DNA from 2 places in the Alishewanella sp. BS5-314 genome. Region 2 is predicted to be linked to the other one. Evidence: riboswitches for the same ligand, from Rfam matches in the RefSeq annotation. Region 2 holds a riboswitch; the other holds the start of a gene.
The links. Region 2 has a riboswitch for thiamine pyrophosphate ahead of thiC (phosphomethylpyrimidine synthase ThiC). Riboswitches for the same ligand answer to the same signal wherever they lie in the genome.
Positions count from the first base shown of each region.

Region 1 (7,847 bases), 1.5 Mb from region 2:
CCATATAGGCCAGTAACTGTTGGTCCGGGCTGATCGCCAGATTAGCGACCTGATAGAAATCCTTGCCCTCAGCCAGTAGATTCACATCCAGCAGCACCTGTTCAGCGCCGCCGCTAGCCGCCTTACGGGCATAGATTGGGTATTCTTTACCGGTTTCATAACGGCTGTAATACAGGTAATCGCCTTTGCGGTATGGAACTGAGCTGTCATCCTGCTTTACCCGACCAATAATTTCTTCGGTCAGTTGCGTCGTAAGTTGTTGATAGCCCGCACTATACTGACGGTACCAGGCATTTTCCTGCTCTAAATACGCCAGGACTTTTGGCTCAGAGCGCGTATCATCACGCAACCAATAATAAGGATCGTTACGGGTACCATGGGGGGAGACCACCTGAAAATCCACTTTGGCGGCTCGTGGCGCCTCCGTTAATACTGCTGAGCTGGCCATCACCGGAACGCTGAGGATGGCAACAAACCACAGCAGCGGCTGTTTCAGAAACATTTTAACCTCGCTTTGCTTTCGTTAATAAACACATTTTCATTTAGCACGTTTTTTTAACCCGCTACCAGCAAAAAAATGTAAAACACTGTAACATCCGACCTGGCAGCCCTTGCAGCATGACTTATACTGATGCAAAGTAGCTGCTGATCGCAAATAATAAGAAAAACGGGAGAGTCAAAATGGGTTTATTAACCACTGAACAAGTGGCAGAGGTATTGGGTATTCCGGTGATCCGGGTCGAACGCTTAACCCGCGAGCACCTGCTGGTGCCAGCGGAGAAAGATGCCAGTGGTAAGCCGATGTTTGCCGAAGAAGACGTCAAACGCTACAAGGTGTTAGCGGAACGGCTCGGTGGTCTCTGAATGCAGTAACTGCTGTAATCTCTGCTGCCAACTGTTTGCCCTGTGGTGCAGGGCAGGCGTAGCCTGATACCAAAGCCAGCAAAAGCCACTATACAGGCATTTTGCCAACTGCAGACGTTGTGGCAAGGTCGCTGCCAAACGCTCTGCGGTATGCCGGTCCGGATAGCGCCGCTGTGCGCTATATTGACGCAACAACCTTTGCTGCTGTGCTGCTGTCAGCTCAAAATGCAGCATAATCGCCGCCAAATCAAAGCTGTTGTCGCACAACTGACTGTACTCAAAATCCAGTAACCAGATTTTATCGCCGTTCCACAGCAAGTTATCGGCGTGCAGATCCAGATGACAAAGCACCAGATCCGTTGCCATCCCCGCTAATTGCTCAGCACAGCGCTGCAAGGCAGCGAAAAGGTCAGCAGCAGGTTGCAGTGTACTCTGCTGTCCCTGAGCCAATAACTGCCGCAAGTAACTGGCTGGCTGTAATAGTGGTGTTTGCACCCTTAGGTTATGCAAAATCGCCAGGGTATCCGCCAGCAAGCTCAAACGACTGTCGGTAAGCTGAAGCGGCTCGCCACCGGGTAGAAACTCCGAAATCAGCAGTTGCTGATGGTTATGCAGCAGCAAAGGTGTGGCAGCGATCTGTTTAGCGGCAGCAGCCTGTTGGCAACGAAACTCCTGCTGCCGGCATATACCAAGTTGGCGGGCATAGCGCCGCAGCACATATTCGCCACGTGCAGTACGCAGATAGTAGTTCAGATTACTCTGGCCGGCAGCCAGGGGCCGGATCTCCAGCGGCGGGTGCTGCTGAAAAAACTCCAGTTGTTCGCAAAGCTGCCTTACAGCGTCTTGCTGTGCAATGTCAGCTGCAGTTGATAATGGCTGCGCCATGCAAAATATCCCACCACGGCAATAATGGTATACAGCATAAACAACGCGGTCAGAAAATACAGATGTTTTTGCGCATAGATAAAGATCGACACGGCATCAATCACCACCCAGTATAGCCAGTTTGATAACAGCTTTTTCGCGACCAGCCAGGTGGCTACCAGGCTAAAGGCTGTGGTTTGAGCATCCAGATAGGCAAAGTCAGCCCGGGTATAATTGGCCATCAGGTAGCCTAATGCCAGACCGCCCATCGCGGTCAGGCTGATCAGTAATAAATGACGCTGCCAGGCCCATTCAAACACGGTATGAGCCTGCCCGGGTTGCTGCTTCAGTTGCTGCCAGCGCCACCAACCATACAAGGCCATACCGGCATAATACAGATGCAGCAGCGCATCGGATAACAAGGCAGAATCCCACATCACATGAGTAAAAAGTAAGGTGCTGAGCAAGGCCGCCGGCCAACACCAGATGCTCTGCTTCAGGGCCAGTAACACATAGGCTATCGCCAGTACCGTCGCCACCAGCTCGATACTGTGCAACAGTTGCCAGTCGGCAATCAGCTTGCTCAGCAGTTCATTCATGGCCGTAAATCACCGGGAATAAACTTACAGACAAACACCAGCTTACCGTAGTGCTCCATCGACCAGCGCATACAACGCTGTAAGGCTTGCATCACAGCGTCGTATTCACCAAAGATCTGGGTGCTCATGGTATTGGTCAGCACTTCAATCTCCGTCTCCTGCGCTAACTGCCCAAGAAAGGCCAGAATAGGGCCTTTATAATCCTCGGCCAGCGGATACTTACTAATTTCAACTGAGAGTTGCATTCGAACCTCCATTAGAAGCTATAGCTGATAGTGGCACCGAAGCGGCGCGGTTCAGCAAACTGTTCATAAACATGGGGCGCATATTCATCACGGGGATCATTGCCAAAATAGAATCCCCGCACCCCAACATCTTTATCCAGCGCATTGCGCAGCCATACTGCCAGCTCCCACTGTGCCAGCTGATAGCCAAGCCGCAGATTCAGCAGTTGGCTGCTACCGGCTTTAGCATTATGACCATCTGAGTAGTAGAAACCACTGTTACCCTGCACGCCCGCTTGCAGCGTCAGCTGTTCAGTCAGATACCAGTCGGCACCGACACTGTAGTTAACACGTGGCGCATGCGCCTGATCGCGGCCGGTCATATCCAGGCCACTGTCGGTCTGGTAACGACCCAATTTGCTTTGCAAATAGCCAAGATTGACAAAAAGTTGTGTACTTGGTGACAACAGCAGTCGGGTTTCGGCTTCCAGACCATAGTTACGGCCACTGGCGGCATTATCGATAAAGCCGGCAAACTCCGGGCCCAGATCCGGATTTAACCAACCCTTAACCTGCATATCATCCCGCCACATATAAAACGCAGCCACTCGGGTGGTCAAACTGCCATCGGCAGCACTACCCTTGACGCCAAACTCAGCATTGAGCAAGCTCTCCGACTTAAAGCTGGCTTTTTCAGCCAGTTGCGCAAAACGATCTTCGCCGGCTCTGGCCAGAGCTTCACCATTGATCCCGCCCACCTTATAACCGCGTGATAACAAGCCATACAGCATCGCTTGCTGATTCAGCTGATAGTTCAGACTGATTTTACCGCCCCACAGGGTTTCGTTCGGGCGCAAACTAATATTACCCGAGTCCAGATAGTCATCGCGGTAGCGCTCGACACGCCCGCCCAGCACCAGTGTCAGTTTTTCGGTCAGCGGGCTTTGGGTTTCAGCATAAAGCGCCAGATTACGCCGCTCCAGGCTGCTATCAAAATAACGCCAACGACTCTCGGCCCGGCGTAATCGCGACAGAGACAGGTCACGTTGACTGGCATAAAGCCCAACAACCCAGTCAGTTTGCCCCCATAGCTGGCCGTCGGTTTTAGAGGTTAGCCGGTAATCCAGCGTCCATTGTTCACGGCCGCGCAGGTAACGATCCTGATAGGAGTAACCCCAGGGATGGATACCAACATAACTCCAGTCTTCATCAAAGCCATAATCCGAATCCGCGTTCAGATAGCTCAGCTGGGTAAACATATCCGCCAGCGCCAGCCCCTGATAGTCTGCTGTCACAGCTACGGCTTTGCTACGTAATTTATCCTGCCCGGGTTCATCGGATAAGGTGGTGCGGTTACGATCCAGCGAAAAGGCGTCGTAACCATTTTGCTGATCAATCAAATGCGCGGTAAAGCCGAGTTTCAGATCAGCTAACGCCTGATAGTTAAGGCGCAACCGGGCAGTAAATTCATCCAGATTATTGGTATCATCGCGGTTCAGATAGGCATTGTGAATAAAACCCGCTGATTTATTCTGATCCAGCGCCAGGCTGTACGCCAGCTGTTCACTGATCGGCGCACTATAGACCCCGGTTAACTGCCAGCTATCGTAGTTAGCCACAGTGGCACTGACCTTACCTTCTGCCACGGCGGTAGGCGCCTTACTGGTCAGATTTACCATGCCAGCCAGCGCATTGGTACCAAAACGGGTGGCTTCCGGGCCACGGAAGATTTCCAGTTGCTCCGGATGCGCCAGACTGCTGATCCCCAAGCCGGCATAGTCGATGCCATCAATCAGAATGCCCACCGATGGGTTAATCACATCAATAAATTCGCTGCGCTCGCCAATACCCCGCACCTGTAAAAAACGGCCACGGGACGCCCCGGCGGCAAAGTTGACATTGGCGAATTGCCGCAGTGCGTCATCCAGGTGTTGTACCGACTGGCGCTGTAAATCCTGCTCGGATAAAACCGCCACACTACCTGCCAGACGTTGCAGATCCTGTTGCCGGAAATCGCCTTTTACCGTGATATGTTCAAGTTCAGCTTCGGTTGCGCTGACCGCTAGGGCAGCGCTTAACGCCAGAGATAATGCAGAAATACGAAACAGCATGTGATCAACTCCGAATAGGTGTAGCGGATCACACAGCATGGCTCAGGACACGAAAGTCACAGGCACGCTTTTTTGGGGAGTTAGCACCATCCCTCCGCCGGTATGATCCGGATCAGGTTCTAAGGGTTTACCAAAACGGCATCTCAGCACACCTCCGAATCTATCAGAGGGGCACCCCTTGGTTGCGCTGGCAGTCTAGAGGACTTATTACCAAAATTCAAGCGGCAAAAGAGTAAGCCTGCTCTAGCTTACTCTAGCGCCACTGTTGTAGCTGATTAATATTTTCCGTCAGAGTTTGCACCAAATTAGCCGCCGGGATTGGTCTGGCAAATAAATAGCCCTGGCCCTGATCACATTGGTGTTGCAGCAAGCTTTTTGCCTGAGCCTGGGTTTCCACGCCTTCCGCCACGACCTGTAAGCCTAGCTTGCGGACCATGGCAATGGTCGAGGTAATGATGTCGTAGTCGGCCTGATTATCCAGCATGCCAAATACAAAGCTCTTATCAATTTTGATGGTGTCTACCGGTAGTTGCCGTAAATAACTGAGCGAAGAATAGCCAGTACCAAAGTCATCAATCGCCAGTGCAAACCCCTGTGCTTTCAGGCGCTGCATACTATTGATCGTCTCGGTCAGATTTTTTGCCAACATACTCTCAGTAAGTTCAAACTCAAAATCCGCAGCGTTCAGCTGATATTTCTGCAGTAACTGCTCCAGCACCACCGGTAAGCCCGGATCAGTTAATTGTGCCGGCGACAGATTAATGGCCAGCTGCAGATCGCCCAGCCCAGCCTGACGTAAGCCCGCCATCAGGCTAAAGCCCTGTTCGATAACCCAGTAGCCAACCGGGATCATTAACTGCGCATATTCCAGCACCGAGATAAATTCGTCTGGCGGTACCAGACCCCGGCTTGGACTTTGCCAACGTAACAATGCTTCCAACCCGACCAATTTCCGGTCGGTCAGGCGGATCTTCGGCTGCAAATGTAAGTCAAACTGCTGCAAACTCAGCGCCAGCTTCAAATCCTGCTCTAATGCCAAACGATCCTGGAACGCATCAAACATCTGTTGGCTATAGAAGTGCCAGCAACAGCCGCCGCGAGCCTTAGCCTGATACATAGCAAGGTCGGCCTGACGCACCAGATCATCCGGTTTAAGGCTGGCATCCCGGCTGCAGCTGATACCAACACTAACGTTCAACTGATATTCCTCGCCCTGTAAATGCATCGGTTGCCGGAATACCGCAACCAACCGTGCCGCCAACTGCTCCAGTTGCTGCAGATCGGCCGCTTCGGTGACCACCACAAATTCGTCACCGCCAAAACGACAGGCTAAGTCGGTTTTTTGCAGCACGGTCCGTAAACGCTGTGCCGCTTCAATTAACAGTTGATCGCCCTGCTCATGGCCGCGAATATCGTTTACGCGTTTAAACTGGTCCAGATCAAGAAAGAACAGTCCGAGAAAGTGCCCGGCCGGTGTTAAGGCGGCCAGCCGCTTTTTCAGCTGGAACTGCAACATATTGCGATTCGCCAGACCGGTCAGCAGGTCAAACATCGCCATATTTTCCAGCTCACGGGTTTGGGTCAGTACGTCATGTTGCAGCTGCTCCAACTGAAAGCTCAGGGTCTGACTGACTTCACTTAAGCGATCAACCTCATCGACCAGCAGCGGGCTTTTCACCGGCAAGGCGGCCCGAAACGCCTTAAACTGATGTTCAGCCAACAGTGGCAATACCCGGGACACCTTTAATAAGCGACCGGTCAGGCGTCGGGTTAACCAGTAGGTTAACCAGGCAAACAGCAAAAAGCACAGCGAGGCCATACCGATCAATTGCCAGCGAAATTGCTGGTTAGCTCTCTGATAGGCACTGAGATCTTCCAGCAGCAGTAATGCATAGTGCTGCCCCTGCTGCTCCGTCAATGGCAAAGCATACAGATAGTATGAGTCCGGGCCTGCCTGAAACAAACCGGTGGTGACATCTAAATTGGTTAACGCCGCGGTTGGCGCGGCGGAAGTCGCTGACAGAATACGCGTCTGCTGACCACCGGTGGCGACGATCACGACTTCACTGCGCAACGCCTGCCCCATCGCAACAACAATATCGGCCAGCGTTTGACTGGCAATTAAAACGCCAACCTGACCATCACCATCGGATAACGGCAAACTAACCAGGGTACTACAATGCTCAGCGCAATAATTACGGGTAACCGGCCGTTGTTGCTGTCGGGTTTGGATTACCATTTCGGCCAGTTCAGCCGGCAGCGCACTGGTCGCGAATAGCGGTTCCGTCTGCTCGGGCGCAAAAAACCACAGGGCTTCAATATTCAGATATAAGCTAAAGCTGTCGTAGCGCTGTTGCAGAGCCTCAGTAAACTGGCTAAAGCCTTGTTGTGCTGGCAGTTGCATCAGCTCAGCGAAGCTGTCAAACCAGGCCTGCAGCTGGCTGTGTAATAATTGCTGATACTGGCTGAAATGCTGCTCAACCTGCTGTTGCTTTAACTGTTGTTGGGTCGCAAAGCTATCGTTCAGACGTTGTACGGAAATAGAGGTCGTCACAATCAGTAGTACCAGCATCAACACCAGGGTTAATGCCAGGATCTTGGATGGAAAGCTTAGAAAGCGCATCAGAACCAATACATCAGTTGTAATGCCCACAACTGCCAGTAGCGCTGCTGATTTCTGCTCAGATCTGGTACCAGGCTAGGCGACAAACGGCCGGTGCCATCAACCCAATGCTGCTCGGCCTGTAAGCGTAAATTTGGCGCCAAATCGTAACTCAACCCCAGCATCAGACTTTGCTGATAGCCAAAATAAGCCGGCACCCCGAGCTGTTCCAGGCTACTGCCGCGTTTATCATGCTTGTTACGGGTTAAATAATCGACCGTTGCCAGTGCAGATAAGCCCCCGCTAAAACGATAACGGGCCGATAAATATCCGCCCAGACCGTGCAGCGTTTCGGTAAATACCGGCAGATAAAAGCCATTTACCGACATCCGCTCTTGCATCAACTCAGAAGCAAACTCCCAGTTTTCCAACTGGTACCGCCAATTGAGCATCACCCGCTGTAAAATCACCTCGCTGGCAACAAAAACATCAGGATTGCCCGGGTTGTAACTGAATTCGGAATCCAGTAACGACAACCCATAACTGGCCTGACTGCCAGTCCCCTGCCAAAACACACTGGCCT
Region 1 is NZ_JACEHJ010000002.1:2,126,218-2,134,064, forward strand. It holds gene H1D31_RS14460 (S9 family peptidase) at 1-502, opposite strand, end outside; gene H1D31_RS14465 (helix-turn-helix domain-containing protein) at 682-864, shown strand; gene H1D31_RS14470 (phosphotransferase) at 838-1,749, opposite strand; gene pnuC (nicotinamide riboside transporter PnuC) at 1,698-2,327, opposite strand; gene H1D31_RS14480 (hypothetical protein) at 2,324-2,572, opposite strand; gene H1D31_RS14485 (TonB-dependent receptor) at 2,584-4,662, opposite strand; TPP riboswitch at 4,735-4,851, opposite strand; gene H1D31_RS14490 (putative bifunctional diguanylate cyclase/phosphodiesterase) at 4,916-7,285, opposite strand; gene H1D31_RS14495 (hypothetical protein) at 7,285-7,847, opposite strand, start outside.
Region 1: it holds a riboswitch for thiamine pyrophosphate, as region 2 does, so the genes downstream of both, H1D31_RS14485 (TonB-dependent receptor) here and thiC (phosphomethylpyrimidine synthase ThiC) in region 2, are expected to answer to the same signal.

Region 2 (7,847 bases):
TTGTTTGGCAAACTCCGGTTCATGTTTAAGCCAGTAACGGATATCCGCCAGTTGAAAGGATTGCGGCCATACTTCGGAAGGTTTCACGCCGGCTGCTTTATATTCGTTAATCAGTTGCTGAGCATAGTCTTGCTGACTGTAGTCGCCTTGATATGGCATAGCGACTTCCGGTGCTTTTAGCTCTGGCGTCATCATTACGCCGTGTTGCTGAAACAGCGCGATACTTTCCTGATGGGTCAGTGGCGCGCTGCATTGCTGATACAGGGTAGTACGCCAGTCCGGGCTGCCGTTCAGGTAATCGGTTACGTTATCAGCCTGAAGATTAACACCATCCATTTTTGCACAAAGGCTTTTGTATTCAGCGAGGCTGATATCAGAGGTGCAACATTTGGCACTGGCGGTTTGGCCGTCGCTTGCCGGGGTAAAAGGTGTGCTGCATTTAGCGGCCAGCTCTGGGCGCAGCAGGATATCCGTCGTCTGGTGCAGGTCACACTGCGCATGCCGGCAAACCAACTGTTTATCCGCAGTAAAGGTGACATCACATTCCACAATGCCGGCGCCCATGCGGATCGCCGCCAGGTATGAGGCTTTGCTGTGCTCAGGAAACTGCAAGGGTGCACCGCGGTGACCAATTGAAAAGGGGTGGCGTTTCGCCGGTTGCTGTAAACAGGCACTAAGCTGCTGTTTAAGGTCACCTTCAGGCAGTAAGTCGGTTAAATAGCCGGGGCGGGGGCCTAACTCGGCCGCCGCCAGGGTAAAGATAAAAATTGATGATCCGAACATAAGAGATTGCAATGCTGATTAGCGTGTAAAGCAAGCTTAAGCCAATAAGGTGACATTTCGATGAAAAACCACCAGATATTTCGCTTAAATTAACCAGATGATTACAATTCGGCCAGGTATTGTTGTAACGGTGCCAGCTCCAGTTGGAGTGCCGTACTCTCCTGATCTGCCCGGTAACTTTGCAGGACGGCATAGTCCAGCTTACCCAGGGTCGCCAGATCCCGAAATCCCGGGTTATGATGACCTTCAGGTACAAACTCCAGGATCCGGGTACCCGGAGCACACCAAAGCAGGTTAGTCAGGGCTGCGCCATGTGGTGCTATTACCACCGCGGCCTCGCTGAACAGCTGCTGTTGCTCTGCGACATTGAATGCTGAGCAACTGATAATCTCAAAATGATGCTGCTGTAGCAGGCTGATGATCTCAGCTTCATTGCTTAACTGACGTTTCGAGGCGTCCAGTCGGGCAATATATAAGCGACGTCGTGCCGATTTTGCCGGATTAAAATGGCTTAGCTCACGTAACGCATGATTAAGCCATACCGGCGTGCGGTAACTGCCTTTGGCGCGCAGCGGCAGGATCAATTCAGCACAACGCAGGTGGCTGTATGCTGACAAGGGGACGACCTTGTTTAAATCGATCCCACATAGCTCCAGTATTTGCTGTTGCCAGCGACAACCACTATAGGGCAGCAGGATGTGATCAAGCTGCGCTAGCTCGACGCCGGCACGCTGAGCAAACCAGAGGTCGGCCATCACGTCAGCCCAGAAATGATAGTAGTTATTGCAGTCGTCGTAATAGGCACCCAGTAAGAGCGAGCGACCAGTCAGTTGCTGTGGTGTCAGCGATACTTCACGCATGCGGCCGCGTAAAAATTTACCCCAGAACCCCTTACGCCGGCCATGTGGTAGGGTTACGCCGCGGCGGGATAAGGCATAAATTTGTCTGGCATGGGGGTCTTGTGCCGCAAAATGCTCGCCGCGCGGTTTAATGGCGATAACATGAGCCGCTTTGGCTGATAATAAGCCTGCTGCGGTTGGTACCTCAGGTCTGTCCCATTGTAATTGATTATTGTCCAATGTCGGGGTATCGAGGATCTGATCGACAGTGGCGGCCATTTGTGGTTGCGGCTGCCAGGCAATACCTGCCAGATTAACAGCACCGGTGTCCTGCTGTTGCCAGGATGCCAGTCTATTTAAAATACGTAATAACAACACTCAGCTCCTTGCCTGCGTTTTGGGAACTTAAAATCCAGAAGTACCTTGGACTGCAACGCAGCTATCGCCGGCCATAATGCACCGGCGAAACTGAATCTTTACTGAACCTTAACGCAGAGGTAACTTTGCTTAGAGTGGATCAGGCGAGACTAACGTCAGACTAATACTTTGCGTTTCCTGATTAATGTCGCTGATTTTTACCTGTACCTGTTGTCCCAGCTCAAACCGTACTGTATCACCCTGATAGCAGCGGCCTTCTTCCCAGTTAGCCGTAAGCGGGTTTTGCTCGTCGTTGATGCTGGCCAGGGCGATAAAGCCCTGAGCGCCGTTTTCCAGTAACCGTAGCCGGATCCCGGCGCGGTTGATATCCTGAATTTCACCGGTAAAGGTTTGGCCGCTGTCGATGGCGCTGCTTAAAAACTGGCAATATAGCCAGTCGGCGATATCACGCTCGGCCCGGCGCTGAATTTTGCGCTGCTCTGCCAGGCGTTTGGCGAGTTCTTCTGATGGCGCCTCTGCCGGGCGTTGCAGCAGTATGGCTTTGAGTAAGCGCTGATTGACCAAATCACTGTATTTACGGATCGGCGAGGTCCAGGTGGCATAGTGTTCAGCGCCCAGGCCGAAGTGCGGCGCCGGAGTGATACTGACGCCGGCATAAGCCTGGTAGCGGCGGATCCGGTTATCCAGATAAGGCGTGGGTAGCTGATCCAGCCAGCGACGCAGCTGACAGAACCCGGAGAGTTGCGTCAACGCTTCACCCTGCACTGGTGCAGCAAAGCTGGCTAGCAGCTCATTGAGTGGGTTAAGTTTGCTGCTTTCAAAGCCGCTGTGGCTATTAAAGACACCAAATCCCAGCTGCTCTGCCAGATAACGGCCACAAGCCTGGTTGGCGGCGATCATCGCTTCTTCGACCATCACATTGGCAATACGGCGGTGTTCGGCGTGAATGGCGATCACCTGACCTTGCTCATTTAATGCAAAGCGGTAGTCCGGCTTATCCTGAAAAACGATGGCATGGGTTTTACGCCAGTGCTGGCGGGCTTTTGCCATCGCACAGAGACTATGCAGTTGGCTGGCCATTACTTCAGAGTCAGGTTGCCAGTCACCAGTGCCGCTCAGATAATCAGACACCAGCTGATAATCAAAGCGTGCCTGTGAGCAAATGGTGGCCAGCTGAAACTCTGGCGCCGAGCCGACGCTGCCATCTTTTAGGATCTGCAGGCGTAACACCAGTGCCGGTCGCAACTGGCCGGGGTGCAATGAACAGAGCTCGTCGGCCAGTTGCCGTGGTAACATCGGTACATTGCGACCTGGCAGATAGGTCGTAAATAGCCGCTCGGCGGCAATGCTATCCAGCGCTGAGCCAGCATGGATATAGGCATCCGGATCGGCGACCGCCACCTGCAATAACCAGCCCTCGGCCGTTTCGCTGATTGCAATGGCATCATCCATATCCTGGGTGCTACTGCTGTCGATGGTAAAAAACGGCGTGGCGCTAAGATCGGCGCGTTCCAGCTCAAGCTGGGCTAATTCGCCGCTAAGTTCAGGCGCGGCTTTAGGTAAATTATGCCGGGCCAGTACCACTAACCAGGGCGCGTTGGCATCGTCGGCTTTGGCAATCAGCTCAGTCACCTCGACCAGAAACTGCTCGTCTTTTAAGGCATGCTGCACCAGGCTGGCTTTAACCCAATCGCCTTCACTGAGTGCTTTATCTTCCAGGCCATTTACCGCCTTGGCTTTTAAGGCCTCTTTAAATAACGGTAGGTCGGGAAGTACTTGCAGACGATTTTTAAAGCGTTTTACCCGACCGACAAAGTGGCTCAGACCACTCTCTAACAGCGCTTCCGGCTCGGCCTGCGTTTTATCATCGGTTTCACGGATCACAGCCGTAATGCGATCGCCATGCAGCAGCTTTTTCATCAGTGGCGGGCTGATAAAGTGACTTTCTTTATCACTGACTTCCAGAAAACCAAAGTTCTTGGCGGTGGCTCTGACCACCCCCTCTTTAACGGGCAGCGATTCACGCAGTTGCTGTTTCAGCTGGGCTAACAGCGGGTTATTTTGCAGCATAGATTCTTACTCTGTCCAAATTCGCCGCCATGATACGGGGTTATGCCGGCGAAGCCAACCGGTGCGTATTGTTGCCGGCCTGGCCGCAAGTCGGGCTTTTCTTTTCGGTAAATTTATGGTTAATTAAAAAGGCAAGACCAAGATACAAACTTGTCGGAGTGCATCAGGGCGATATTGCCCTGAAGCTGAGACCGCATTGCGGGATCCGTTGAACCTGATCAGGCTAATACCTGCGAAGGGAACAAGTAGTGATTATGTACCAGCTGACCAGCGACGAATACCGAGGCTTACAAATCTCTATTCTGAGTTGTGTCATCTGATAAGTAACGCAAGAGCTGCTGAATAGCAGTTTGATTTTGCTGCTGACACTTAATCCTATCCAACACTCCTGACAAGCATTTTCCCTTAACTTTTTGGTGAGATTGCTATGTCAACCACAGAATTATTTACCCCAGAATCACAAACAGCCCCAACTCAGGCGACATCTAACCTTGTTGAGTCGGGCATATCGTCACGTCGCGCACAGCGCCAGGCGGCACGCGATTTTATTGCTCAGCTGCAAGGCGAGGCCTATCCCAATTCGAAGCGCCTTTATTTATCGGGCAGCCGGCCAGATATTCAGGTGGCAATGCGCCAGATTATGCTGGCTGATACGGTGGTTGGTGGCACGCCCGAGGCGCCCATTACTGAGCCGAATGAAGCGGTGCCGGTATATGATACCTCAGGCCCTTATGGCGATCCGGGCGCCAGTATCAGTGTTGAAGATGGCTTAGCGCCGCTGCGCCTGCCGTGGATTTTAGAGCGACAGGATACTGAACAACTGAACGGGCTAAGTTCGCGTTTTAGTCAGCAGCAACAGTTGGAAGCGCCAGTGCCGCATCGGTTAAACCGGCAACCTTTGAAAGCCAAGCCGGGTAAAAGGGTTACGCAATTGCATTATGCCCGCGCCGGTATTATCACCCCGGAGATGGAATATATCGCCATTCGCGAGAATATGGGCCGCGATCAGGTTAAAAGTGCCTTGTTAACGCATCAACATCCGGGGCAGCCCTATGCCGCGGCCTTGCCTGCGCAAATCACAGCGGAGTTTGTCCGCGCCGAAGTGGCCGCTGGCCGGGCCATTATTCCGGCCAATATTAACCACCCTGAAGCCGAACCGATGATTATCGGCCGCAACTTTCTGGTAAAAGTGAACGCCAATATCGGTAACTCGGCCGTCACCTCCAGCATTGAAGAAGAGGTGGAAAAGCTGGTGTGGGCCACGCGCTGGGGCGCCGATACGGTAATGGATCTGTCTACCGGGCGCGATATTCATCAGACCCGCAGCTGGATCATCCGCAATAGCCCGGTACCTATTGGTACAGTGCCAATTTATCAGGCGCTGGAAAAAGTCAAAGGCGTGGCCGAAGATCTGACCTGGCCGATTTTTCGCGATACGCTGTTAGAGCAAGCCGAACAGGGCGTTGATTATTTTACTATTCATGCCGGGGTGTTATTGGCTTATGTGCCAATGACCGCCAAGCGCCTGACCGGCATTGTATCCCGAGGTGGCTCGATCATGGCGAAGTGGTGTTTAACGCATCAGCGCGAAAATTTCTTATATGAGCATTTTCGGGAAATTTGCGAAATTTGTGCTGCTTATGATGTGTCGCTGTCGTTAGGCGATGGCCTGCGCCCGGGCTCGATTTATGACGCCAACGATGAGGCGCAGTTCTCTGAGCTGGCGACCCTGGGAGAGCTGACCAAAATCGCCTGGGAGTACGATGTACAGGTGATGATTGAAGGCCCGGGCCATGTGCCGATGCATTTGATTAAGCAGAATATGGATGAGCAGCTGAAACACTGCCATGAAGCGCCATTCTACACCCTGGGACCACTGACGACCGATATTGCTCCGGGTTATGATCATTTCACCTCGGGCATTGGCGCCGCCTTTATCGGTTGGTTTGGCTGCGCCATGCTCTGCTACGTGACACCGAAAGAGCATTTAGGCCTGCCCAATAAAGAGGACGTGAAACAGGGGCTGATTGCCTACAAAATAGCTGCCCATGCTGCGGATCTGGCCAAAGGGCATCCGGGTGCACAAATTCGTGATAATGCGATGTCGAAGGCGCGCTTTGAGTTTCGCTGGGAAGATCAGTTTAATCTGGCGCTGGATCCGGCAACTGCCCGTCAGTATCACGATGAAACCTTACCGCAAGCGTCGAACAAGAGCGCGCATTTTTGCTCAATGTGTGGCCCGAAGTTCTGCTCAATGAAAATTACTCAGGATGTACGTGATTATGCAGCCACACTCTGAGTTGATGCCGCAGGCGGCTAAGATGAGCGGCAATAAAACCGCGGCAGCTAAAGCGATTGTCTGGTCTATTGCCGGCTCTGACTCGGGTGGCGGTGCCGGCATTCAGGCGGATTTACTGACCATGCGCGCCTTTGGTGTGCATGGCTGTAGCCTTATCACTGCAATCACGGCGCAAAGCTCGGTAGAAGTGGCGCGGGTGGAGCTGGTATCTGAACAGATGCTGGCCGCGCAGTGGCAAACTTTACTGGCCGATTTACCGCCAGTGGCGATTAAAGTGGGTTTGGTTGCGAGTCAGGCGCAACAGCGGCAACTGGCCGAGTTGTTCTCAACTCTACCCAAAACGATACCGATCATTATCGATCCGGTACTTATTGCCAGCTGCGGTGACAGTTTATTGCCCGAACAACAGCAACCCGGCACTTGCTTACCCGAACTTTACCGCTATGCCAGTTTGCTCACGCCTAATTTGCCCGAGTTAGCCGCCTTAACCGGCTTGCCTGTGGCGTCGCCAGCACAAATCCTCGCTGCCGCCCAAACATTGTTAACGCAGGGCGTTGCCGCGGTCTTGGTTAAAGGCGGTCATGCCAGTGGCTGCCAACATCTGGCACTGGATTATCTGGTGACGGCGACAGAGCAAGCCTGGCTGGCCAGTCCGCGCATCACAACGCCGCATAACCATGGTACTGGGTGCAGTTTATCTAGTGCTATTGCCAGTGCGCTGGCGCTGGATTATCCACTACATGATGCTATAGTGCTGGCTAAAGCCTATCTTAACCGTGCTCTTGCGGCGGCCTATGCAACTGGCCGGGGAGCCGGCACCTTAAGCCACTTGCCATTGCCTATTGCCGTCGAACATTTTCCACTTTGGCTTAATACGGCGCAGGTACAGGCGCTGTATCAGGGGGCGAGCTTAGCGGATTTAACGCCACCATCCGCCGCTTTTGCATCTTTAGCGCAACCGGAAATGGGGCTGTACCCGGTGGTTGATTCCGTAGCCTGGTTAAAGCGGTTATTACCGCTTGGGGTTAACATCATCCAACTGCGAATTAAAACAGCTGATCAGCAACTGCTTAGCGCTGAAATCGCGGCAGCCATTGCACTGGCTAAGCAGTATCAGGCGCACTTGTTTATAAATGATCACTGGCAGCTGGCCTTGCAGCTTGGCGCCTATGGCGTGCATCTGGGGCAGGAAGATTTAGCTACTGCCGATCTGCCTGCCTTACAGCAAGCGGGGATCCGGCTGGGCGTGTCGACCCATGGCTATGCCGAGTTGCTACGCGCCAAAGCGCTACAGCCGTCTTATATTGCGCTTGGGCATATTTTCCCAACCAAAACCAAGCAAATGCCCTCGCAGCCACAAGGCGTGGCCAGACTGGCGCAGTATGTACCCTTGGCAGCACCTTATCCAACGGTAGCGATTGGCGGCATTAATCATGATCGTGTAGCGGCGGTGTCGGCTACCGGGGTAAATAGTATTG
Region 2 is NZ_JACEHJ010000002.1:627,362-635,208, forward strand. It holds gene H1D31_RS07470 (glycerophosphodiester phosphodiesterase family protein) at 1-783, opposite strand, end outside; gene H1D31_RS07475 (glycosyltransferase family 61 protein) at 885-2,000, opposite strand; gene H1D31_RS07480 (exoribonuclease II) at 2,130-4,070, opposite strand; TPP riboswitch at 4,215-4,328, shown strand; gene thiC (phosphomethylpyrimidine synthase ThiC) at 4,576-6,369, shown strand; gene thiE (thiamine phosphate synthase) at 6,353-7,847, shown strand, end outside.